Regions from separate parts of the [Micrococcus luteus] ATCC 49442 genome, predicted to be linked through region 1. Evidence: riboswitches for the same ligand, from Rfam matches in the RefSeq annotation. Region 1 holds a riboswitch; each other region holds the start of a gene.

Region 1 (3,243 bases):
TGGTGCTCCGCCGCATGGTGGAATGCCTGGGCCGTGACCGCACCAAGCACCAGGTGGCCGAGGTGACCTCCCTGGGACTGGTGCAGATGACACGCAAGCGCATGGGCACAGGACTCCTGGAAGTCTTCGGCGAGCAGTGCGAAACCTGCGCTGGCCGCGGAATCGTCACCCACGACGATCCTGTGGAGCACCGCCGCGCCAACACTGTCGCCGCCGAGCACCACGTGCAGCGCACGGACAGCCGCCCGGACACCCAGCGGATGGACAGCCAGCGCAGCGACACCCAGCGTCCGGACGCACAGCAGGGCGGCCGGACCGACCGGAAGCGCCGCCGCGGCCGTGGCGGCCAGCCCCTGGAGGTGGCACCGGCAGCTCCGGTGCAGATCCACACGGTCCACCCGGACCCCAGCGACGCCGAGCGCCACGCCAAGGCGGAGGCCACGCGGGCAGCTCTGGCCAATATTGCGGCCGCAGCACACGCGGCCCACCTGCATGACGACGAAGTAGCCCAGGCTGCTGCGGCGGCCCGGGCCGCCGGCACGGAGGCCCCCGCCCCTGCGCCGGAACGGTCGGAAGGTGAAATTACCGGCCGCCCGGCCGCCGTGCTGACTTTCGGCGGTGAACAGGTAGTGCTGCCGTTCGTGGAGCACCATGAGGATCAGCCGCAAGCCCCTGCCCTGACCCTTGACCGCCTGGCGGAGGCCTTCGCCAGGCTCGGCGGTCCGGCCCCTGAAACCGAAAGCGGTCAGGAGGCAAGCCAGCCCGCCGAGGTCAGGCAGGCAGAGCCGGAAGTGAGCCGGCAGGCCGTCAGCGCGCCCGCTGCAGCCCCTGCCCGCCAGGTTCCCGCCGTTGTTGAACGGGACTACTCGGATCACACCCAGCAGCCCGCCACCCGACGGCCGCGGCGGAACCGCAGTGCCAGCCGGGCCCAGGGCGCAGCCAATGCCACCACGGTGGAGCATCACGAAGCTGTCCCTGCAGCCGCGGCCGGGCACACGCACGCGGCCAAGGCGCCGGAGCCCGCCAAGGCTCCCGCAAGTGCCAAGCCGGTCGAAACCAGCGCGCCGATCATCCTGGGTGTAGGGGTTCCTGCCTCAGAACTCTGATCCTCCGCCGGACATAGGTCGGGATGCCCGGACACGCCCTTCATTGGGGGCGCGTCCGGGCATTCTACGTCCCGGCTTCATCTTCGGGCGGTGGCACCAAAGAAAGGCTAGGCTGGGTGACTGACACGGGGTGCCGGCAGAAAGCCGGCTGAGATCCAGACCCGTAGAACCTGTCCGGTTAGCACCGGCGAAGGGATGTCTCCTTGGCTTCGACTTATGTCCTTCCTCCCGCAACCCCCGATTTTCCAGCGGCCCTGCCGCCACTGACTACCCCGGGACCAGCAGCCCCGGCTGCCGGCCCCGCCTTTGCGCCATCGGGCGCAGCGGATGTTCTGACCCATACTCCGCGGGTGTTGTCCATTGCCGGCTCGGATCCGTCCGGGGGAGCCGGGATCCAGGCTGACCTCAAAAGCATTGCCGCCATGGGCGGTTACGGCATGGCAGCCATCACCGCTTTGACGGTTCAAAACACACTCGGCGTCCAGGCAGTCCACGTTCCCCCCGCTGCGTTCCTGCGCCAGCAGCTTGACGCCATCAGCGACGACATCACCATCGATGCAGTCAAGATCGGCATGCTGGGCAACGCGGAGGTGATCGATGCGGTCCGCAGCTGGCTGGAAAAGGTACGTCCCGCCGTCGTGGTCCTCGATCCGGTGATGGTGGCAACCAGTGGAGACCGGCTGCTGCAGGAGCCGGCCGAGACGGCCATGCGGGCCCTGCTGCCGCTTGCGGACCTGATTACACCAAACCTTGCGGAGCTCGCCATCCTGGCAGGGGAGTCCCATGCCCGGGACTGGGCGGAGGCGCTGGAGCAGGGAAAACGGTTGGCCGCGGCTACCGGCGCCACGGTCCTGGTTAAGGGAGGCCATCTCGACGGCGACACGTGCCCTGATGCCCTGGTCAACGCCGGGGGACTGCTTTCCCGGCCGGTTGTGGAAGTGACGGGAGACAGGATCGCCACGCGCAACAGTCATGGCACGGGCTGCTCGCTGTCCTCGGCCATGGCAACTGCACAGGCCAGGCTGGGGGATTGGGAGGCGTCCCTGCTGCTGGTGAAGCCGTGGCTTGCCGGCGCGCTGCGGGCATCCGGCCAACTGGGGGTCGGCGGCGGCAACGGCCCGGTCCACCACTTCCACCATGTACAGCAGCCTCCCGCTGCCGGGGAATTCGCTGCACTCCTGCAGCGGACGGCGGCCCCTTACCTGGAGGCCATCTACGGGCTGGAATTCATCCGCGACCTGACGGCCGGCTCGCTGGCAGAGGAACAGTTCGCCTACTACCTCGCCCAGGATGCCATCTACCTCAACGGCTATTCACGGGTTCTTGCCCGCGCCAGCGCTCTGGCGCCGACAGAAGCCGCGCAGCTGTTCTGGGCCAGGTCTGCCCAGCAATGCCTTGAAGTCGAATCCGAACTGCACCGCAACTGGCTCAGCACCCGCACCGTGGAGCACGTCCTGGGCCCGGTCACCAAGTCCTATGTGGACCATCTGCTGGCCGCCTCAGCCTCCGGCAGCTACGGAGTTGCGGTGGCGGCCCTCCTGCCGTGTTTCTGGCTGTACGCCGAGGCGGGCAAGACACTCCACGCCCGGTTCCTTGCGGCAGGCGCTCCGGCGGAGCACCCTTATGCCGAATGGCTGCGGACGTACGCGGACGAGGATTTCGCGCAGGCCACGCGGGACGCGATCGCCTTGGTTGACGACGCCGGACGAAAGGCCTCCGGGGACGAGCGGGCTGCCATGGTTCAGGCCTTCAAGCACTCAAGCCGGTTCGAAGTGGAGTTCTTCGACGCGCCGCGGCTGCATGCCTGAACGCCGAAGGGCCACGCAGCCGGTACGATAGTCGGGCACGGTTTCGGATTGTCAGTGTTGTTCCCACCAGTGGGACCTATCACAGTCAAACGGCCGTAACCAGCCTCATTTGCGGCCGAAGGCGAAATTAGCGTATTCTAGATCTTCGGTGCTTACGCCAACACTTGGGTTACGACCCCACGGCGTTGAGGCACAGCGGGAACCCAGTCAAACATTGGCCCAGGTTCCGCACGCAAATCTAGTAATAAACGTCGAGAGAAGTGAGTTCCCAAGTGGTGTACGCGATTGTCCGCGCAGGCGGCCGGCAAGAGAAGGTTTCCGTTGGAGAC
Region 2 (3,243 bases), 3.1 Mb from region 1:
CGGTGGCACGCTTTGTGGCCGACCGGCGGGAGCAGACCCATGAGTCCTGAACCGAACGTGGTGGATGGCATCATCGATACCCTGACGGCGGTTTTCCTGGTGGTGGGTGCGCTGATGTCCCTGGCCGCCGCCGTCGGCCTGCTGCGCTTCCCGGACCTGCTGAGCCGGATGCACGCGGCCACCAAGCCGCAGGTGCTGGGCCTCTTCCTGCTGCTCGCGGCCATCGGCCTGCAGATGCGGACGCTGTGGGTATGGCCGGTGCTCCTGGTGGCGTGGATTTTCCAGTTGCTGACGGTGCCGGTGTCCGCACACATGGTGGGCCGCTCCGGCTACCGCACCAAGCACCTGCACCGCGAGCTGCTCAGCTCCGATGACCTGGACGCCGTGGTGGAGAAAGCCGCGCAGTCGTCCAGGGATAACGCCTCCGACGCCGGCGGGCGGGACTGATTCCCGGCCGGGACTAGACGATGTCCTGGCTCTTGGCGAAACGCGTGATGGCCCGCTGCGTGCCGCGGTTGGCGAGGACCTGGATGATGGTGCTGACCGAGGCTGAAATGAGCGCAAACGTCAACGCCGAGCGCAGGCTTGTGGGGGTGTCTTCGTCCTTGCCTGTGGGGGGCTTACGGCCGGTGGACTTTTCCCACACGGTATTAACCACCTTGGTGCCGACAAACCCGGCGGCGAGGCTGATTCCTGTGCCGAGCAGCTTGATGAACAGGTTCATGGGTTGAACTCCTTGTGGCGGATCGGGGACTGCCTTTAGCCTAACGTGATCAGGCCGGCGGTCAGCACCTAGGGCTGCCCCATGGAGGCCAGTATTTCCCGCAGCGCCTCCACCACGAGGTTGTGGTCCTGCATCTGCGGGAGTCCGGAGACAGCCACCGTCGCCACCGCCCCGACTCCCGTGACATAGACCGGGAAGCAGCCGCCGTGGGCCGCGTAGGTCGATTCGTCGTACCAGCCCTGGTCCTCGATCCGGCCGCCGCCCAGCCTTCCGCGCAGGCCCACCAGCAGGGACGGGACGTCGTAGCGCGCGGCGGTGCGCTGCTTCGCCCGGATCCAGTGCCCGTTGTCGGGCGTGGCGCCGTCAAGGGCCACATGGAAAAGGACGTGTTCACCCTTGGTGATGTCGATGGCGATGGGCAGCTTCCGGGATTTGCCCAGCTCCACCAGCAGCAGCCCAAGGTTGAGGGCGTCGTCCTTGGTAAACCGGGGGAACTGCAGCTCGCTGACCTCAGCCTCTATCCGCGCGATCAGCGCCTCGAGCGAGCCTGGCGGCTGGGCTTCGCTGGAGTCGGGATCGAACACGGTCACATTCGAGGCGTCGGCAGTCATGGCCCACAATCTACCGCGCCTGCGGTGTAAACTGGGTCACGCCCATCAGGGCAGATTTATTTACGACAGGGGAGCGCCGCCGTCGGGCACTGCAGGGATGCAGCCGGTGGATGGGCGCTGAGAGTGCGGACAGCCGCAGACCCTCGAACCTGATCCGGTTAGTACCGGCGCAAGGGAGTCGAGCTTCTCAGAGTGTCCGGATCCGGGCGGCGCAGGCCGGGCCGAAACCGCGAATACTCTCCCCTCCTGTACCTCAGGAGGCAGAAATGACAACAGCAGGACTCAAGAAGGCCAGCTATTCCTGGCGCGTTGTGGACATTGTGGTGGCGGCTTTGATCGCCATCGCCGGCGGCGTCATTTTCTGGGCCTGGTCCCAGGGTGCCGCGCTGGTGTCCGCGCCGATGAATGCCACGTACCCGCCCCTCACAGGCCTGATCGCGGGCGGCTGGATGATTCCGGCTGTGCTGGGCATGCTCATCATCCGCAAACCGGGCGCAGCGCTGTTCTGTGAGGCCGTGGCCGCGACCGGTGAGCTCATGATGGGTTCCCAGTACGGCACCACCGTGCTGATCTCCGGCATCCTGCAGGGCCTCGGCGCCGAACTGGTGTTCGCCGCCTTCGCCTACAGGAAGTTCAATCTGCCCGTGGCCCTGCTCGCAGGCGCCGGCGCCGGACTGTTCTGCGGCCTGAACGATTCCTTCGCGCCCTGGGGCTGGAACATCGCCTACGAGGCCGGCGACAAGGCCGCGTACATTCTGTTCTGCGCCATCTCCGGTGCCGTCATTGCCGGCGCCGTGTCCTGGATCGCCACCCGCGGCCTCGCCAAAACCGGCGTCCTGAGCTCCTTCGCGTCCCGGAAGGCCTTCTCGGAACCCGTCTTCAACTGATGACCGCTTTCGACGCCGGTGCTTCCGCGGTGCGCCCCGCTGCGGTATCAGCCCATGGCTGGGGCTGGCGGCACGCCGGCCGTGCCGCCCCCGCCGTCCAGGGGCTGGACCTCGACATCGCCCCTGGTGAGCGGGTGCTGCTTTTGGGCCCTTCCGGCGCAGGCAAATCGACGCTGCTGCACGCCCTCGCCGGGGTGCTGGGGGACGAAGGGGACGACGCCGACGAGACCGGTTCGCTGCTGATCGACGGCGTTGCGCCGCGGAGCCGGCGCGGCCGTGCAGGGCTGATGCAGCAGGATCCTGAAACGCAGGTGGTCCTCTCGCGGCTGGGCGACGACGTCGCCTTTGGCGCCGAAAACCTGGCCGTTCCGCGGGACGAGATCTGGAAGCGGGTCCACGAGGCGCTCGACGACGTCGGGCTGCGCAGTGCCGGCGGATCCCCGGGTGCCGCCCGGCTCCCGCTGGACCACCCGACGTCGGCACTGTCCGGCGGGCAGAAGCAGCGGCTGGCGCTGGCGGGCATCCTGGCCATGCGGCCGGGACTGATCCTGCTGGATGAGCCGACAGCCAACCTCGACCCCGCAGGCGTCCTTGAGGTGCGGGACGCGGTGGGCCGTTGCCTCGACAAGACGGGTGCCACGCTGGTGGTTGTTGAACACAGGGTGTCCGTCTGGAAAGACGTGGTGGACCGGATTGTGGTGCTGCAGCCGGGCTCGGCAGCGGCCTCCGGCGCTCCCGGCAGTTCGTCGGGCGTGCTGCTGGACGGTCCGCCGGACCGGGTGCTCGCTGAGGCGCGGGACATGCTGATCGGTGCCGGAGTGTGGGTGCCGGGCTATGTTCCGTCCACCCGTCCCCGGCGCGGCATTTCCGCCGGCAGTTCCGCCGTTGCCGGGCAGCTGCTGCTGGCCGCAGAGAACGTCGCAGTCTCCCGCGAGCGGCCCCGCCGCCGCGGCTTCCGCAGCATCGCGCCGGTGCCGGTGCAAACGGGCATCACCGCGCAGGTCCGTGCCGGCCAGGCACT
Region 3 (3,243 bases), 420 kb from region 1:
GCGCTGCCGTTCCAGCTCAACGCGTTTGAGGCCGACGTCCTTCAGCAGCTGCAGGACGGGATTGGCGGTTCCGGCGTCGATGTCCGCCTGGACGCCCTTGTAGTCCAGCTTGGCCCGGCTGCGGATGGTTGCACGCCGGACGGAGACGCTGGAGACGTGCGCGGCGTCGTCGAGCCCGAAATCCCACACGAACGCTGAACACAGCTGGTCCGCCAGGAGGCTGCCGGCCTGTTCGCTGATGACCTCGGGGTGCAGCGGAATCCGGCCGTCAGGGGCGTAGAACGTCTGGCCGCGGCGGCGCGTTTCGGTGTCCAGGCTGCCGCCGGGGCGGACAAACGAGGGTACATCCGCGATGGCGTACAGCACCCGGTAGCCGGCGCCGGCGCGTTCGATGAACAGTGCCTGGTCCAGGTCCGTGGACGACGCCGGATCGATCGTCAGGAACTCAACGTCCGTCATGTCGGTGGCGGGTAGCTGGTGCGCAGCAACGGCCGCTTCGGCGTCGCGGACCGCTTCTGCCGGGTAAGGACCCGGCAGTTCCAGCTCGGTCCGCAGGGCGCTCAGTGCTGCCGCGAGGGCGTTGGTCTGCTCGTGGACGTTGGGGGCCAACCGATGATGGGACACGAAAGTCAGGTTAGCCCGGTTTCCCTGATTCGTGCACGCCCCGCCCCGCTGCGCGCCGGATTCTCAGGAGCCGGGCGCCGGACCATCAGGACGCGGGGGCATCCAGGGCCGCCACGAGCGCTGCGGCTGCTGCCGTGGGGTCGGAGGCTTCCGTAATGGCCCGCACCACCACAATCCGGCCGGCTCCGGCTTCAACCACCTGTTCGACGTTGCCCAGGTCGATGCCCCCGATCGCGAACCAGGGCAGGGTGCTGTCTGCTGCGGAGACGGCCTCCGCGGCATAATGCACCAGGTCAAGGCCCACGGCGGCCCGGCCGGGTTTTGTGGGGGTGGCCCATACCGGTCCGACGCAGAAGTAGTCCAGACCGCCGTCGGCAGTCACCGCCGCGGACATCCGGATGGCGCCTTCGATCTGTTCGGAGGTGTGGGTGGACAGGCCCACTGCGGCCCCGGCGCCGAGCAGGGTGCGGGCCGACGCCACGGGCAGGTCCTTTTGCCCGATGTGGAAGACGGGTGCGCCGGACAGCATGGCGATGTCTGCGCGGTCATTGACTGCCCAGAGCCGTCCGTGTCGGGCTGCGGCTGCCTGCAGTACGGCCAACAGTTCCAGTTCCTCGGCGGCTTCGACTTCCTTGTCGCGGAGTTGGATGATATCCACCCCGCCGGCGAATGCCGCGTCCACAAAATCAGCGAAGTCACCGCGGTCCCGCCGGGCATCAGTGCACAGGTATAGCCGTGCGGTGGCGGGAAGGGTGCTGCCTGTCGCCTGGGCGGAGTAGCTGGGCACGATGTGGGGACTGGAGTGCGCGTTCATGAAAACCACCATAGTTCCCCTAAACTGGGCGAGTACTGCGGGAGCCCGTAACAGCCGTCACAAAGCGGCCGGGCTGAGAGGGCATCAGAGCCGACCGCTTGACCTGATCCGGCTAGTACCGGCGTAGGGAAGGAAACACATGGTCCTGCACGCGGACGTCGCCGTGATCGGTGGCGGAGTCATTGGCCACGGCATCGCCTGGGAGGCACGGCGCTCCGGCCGGTCCGTGGTCCTGATCGATGACGCGCCCGGCTCCGGGGCCAGCTGGGCGGCCGCCGGCATGCTCGCCCCCGTCAGTGAACTGCATTACCAGGAGGAAGACCTCCTGGACGTCATGCTCGAGTCTTCAAGCCGGTGGCCCGCGTTTGCAGCGGACCTTGCCCGCGCGGGGGCGGCGGACACCGGGTACATTACGACGCCGACCCTCGCCATCGGCGCCGACGCTGCGGACCGCCGCGCCCTGATGGACCTGCGGAGCGTTCAGCAGGCGAACGGGCTTGTGGTAGAGCCGCTGCCCCTCCGGGAAGCGAGGGCCAGGGAACCGCTGTTGAGCCCGGCAATTTCCTGCGCCTTGGACATCCCGGCGGACCACCAGGTGGATCCGCGGAAGCTGGTGGCCTCGCTCCGTCAGGTCCTGGCCGTCCATAAACCGGGGGCAGGAACCGCCGTCGCCGGTGCCCGTGACGGGTTCGCCGTCGATCACCTCGCAACGGGCCTGCGGTGGGAGGGCGGCCGTGTCAACGGGGTGACGCTGGCCAACGGCGGCACAGCCATCGCCGGTGAGACCATTGTGGCCAACGGCGTGCAGTCGGCCTCGCTCGCCGGCTTGCCGGACGGGCTGCATCTGCCGCTGCGGCCTGTCTACGGCGATATCCTGCGCCTCGCCGTTCCCCGGCATTTGCGCCCGCTGGTTACCTCCACCGTCCGTGGCCTGGTCCACGGGGTGCCGGTCTACATCGTTCCGCGGCAGGACGGCACCGTGGTGATCGGCGCAACCCAGCGGGAGGACGCGCTATCCGCCGCGGGGGACGGAACCGGGGCGGGCTCTGCGGTCTCGGCCGGCGGCGTCTACCAGTTGCTGCGCGATGCCCAGGCGCTGCTGCCCGCCGTCGCCGAGTTGGAACTCCTGGAATCCACCGCCCGGGCGCGGCCGGCCACGCCGGACAATGCACCGCTGCTTGGCCGGGTACCTGCCAGCGCAGCCGGCACCGGGCACATCCCCGGGCTGATCATTGCTACCGGGTTCTTCCGCCACGGCGTCCTGCTGACCCCTGGTGCGGCGGCTATCTGCCGGGACCTGCTGGACGGCCGGCATGAAGCCCGCTGGGACGCCCTCAGCCCGGGCAGATTCTCCGGCCTTCCCCGTGTAACTTCCCAACCCACAAAGGAAACAGCATGAACATCACCCTCAACGGCGCGCAGCATGCCGTGCCGCACGACGCGTCCATTACCAGCCTCGTCAGCCAGATCACCGGCCGCCGCCTCGGCGTCAACGGCCAGGCGGCTGACGGACAGAAGCTCGGTGTGGCCGTCGCCCACAATTCCGAAGTAGTTCCGCGCAGCCAGTGGCATGCCACGGCGCTCGCCGAAGGTGACAACGTAGAACTGGTCACCGCAGTTCAGGGAGGCTAAATCATGACAGTAACCACCAGCATCAGCACAACGGACCACTCCGCGGCTGCGGACCGGCTGGTCATCGACGGGGTTGAGCTGGGCTCGCGCCTCATCATGGGCACCGGCGGAGCGCCCAGCCTCGACGGGCTGGGCGCCGCCCTCCTGGCATCAGGAACGGAATTGACCACTGT

The links. A riboswitch is a leader RNA that binds a small molecule or an ion and turns the genes downstream of it on or off. The one in region 1 is predicted to bind thiamine pyrophosphate.
Region 2: linked by a shared signal. The riboswitch ahead of GUV69_RS16250 (ECF transporter S component) and the one ahead of thiD (bifunctional hydroxymethylpyrimidine kinase/phosphomethylpyrimidine kinase) in region 1 are both predicted to bind thiamine pyrophosphate.
Region 3: linked by a shared signal. The riboswitch ahead of thiO (glycine oxidase ThiO) and the one ahead of thiD (bifunctional hydroxymethylpyrimidine kinase/phosphomethylpyrimidine kinase) in region 1 are both predicted to bind thiamine pyrophosphate.

What each region holds. Positions count from the first base shown of each region.
Region 1 covers NZ_JAAAXP010000001.1:502,558-505,800, forward strand. The annotation lists gene GUV69_RS02320 (Rne/Rng family ribonuclease) at 1-1,106, shown strand, start outside; TPP riboswitch at 1,223-1,319, shown strand; gene thiD (bifunctional hydroxymethylpyrimidine kinase/phosphomethylpyrimidine kinase) at 1,439-2,914, shown strand; gene rplU (50S ribosomal protein L21) at 3,187-3,243, shown strand, end outside.
Region 2 covers NZ_JAAAXP010000001.1:3,568,213-3,571,455, forward strand. The annotation lists gene GUV69_RS16230 (MrpF/PhaF family protein) at 1-50, shown strand, start outside; gene mnhG (monovalent cation/H(+) antiporter subunit G) at 40-447, shown strand; gene GUV69_RS16240 (DUF4235 domain-containing protein) at 461-724, opposite strand; gene GUV69_RS16245 (heme-degrading domain-containing protein) at 793-1,335, opposite strand; TPP riboswitch at 1,393-1,529, shown strand; gene GUV69_RS16250 (ECF transporter S component) at 1,602-2,222, shown strand; gene GUV69_RS16255 (ABC transporter ATP-binding protein) at 2,222-3,243, shown strand, end outside.
Region 3 covers NZ_JAAAXP010000001.1:80,625-83,867, forward strand. The annotation lists gene GUV69_RS00395 (RNB domain-containing ribonuclease) at 1-624, opposite strand, end outside; gene thiE (thiamine phosphate synthase) at 710-1,438, opposite strand; TPP riboswitch at 1,466-1,585, shown strand; gene thiO (glycine oxidase ThiO) at 1,578-2,837, shown strand; gene thiS (sulfur carrier protein ThiS) at 2,834-3,070, shown strand; gene GUV69_RS00415 (thiazole synthase) at 3,074-3,243, shown strand, end outside.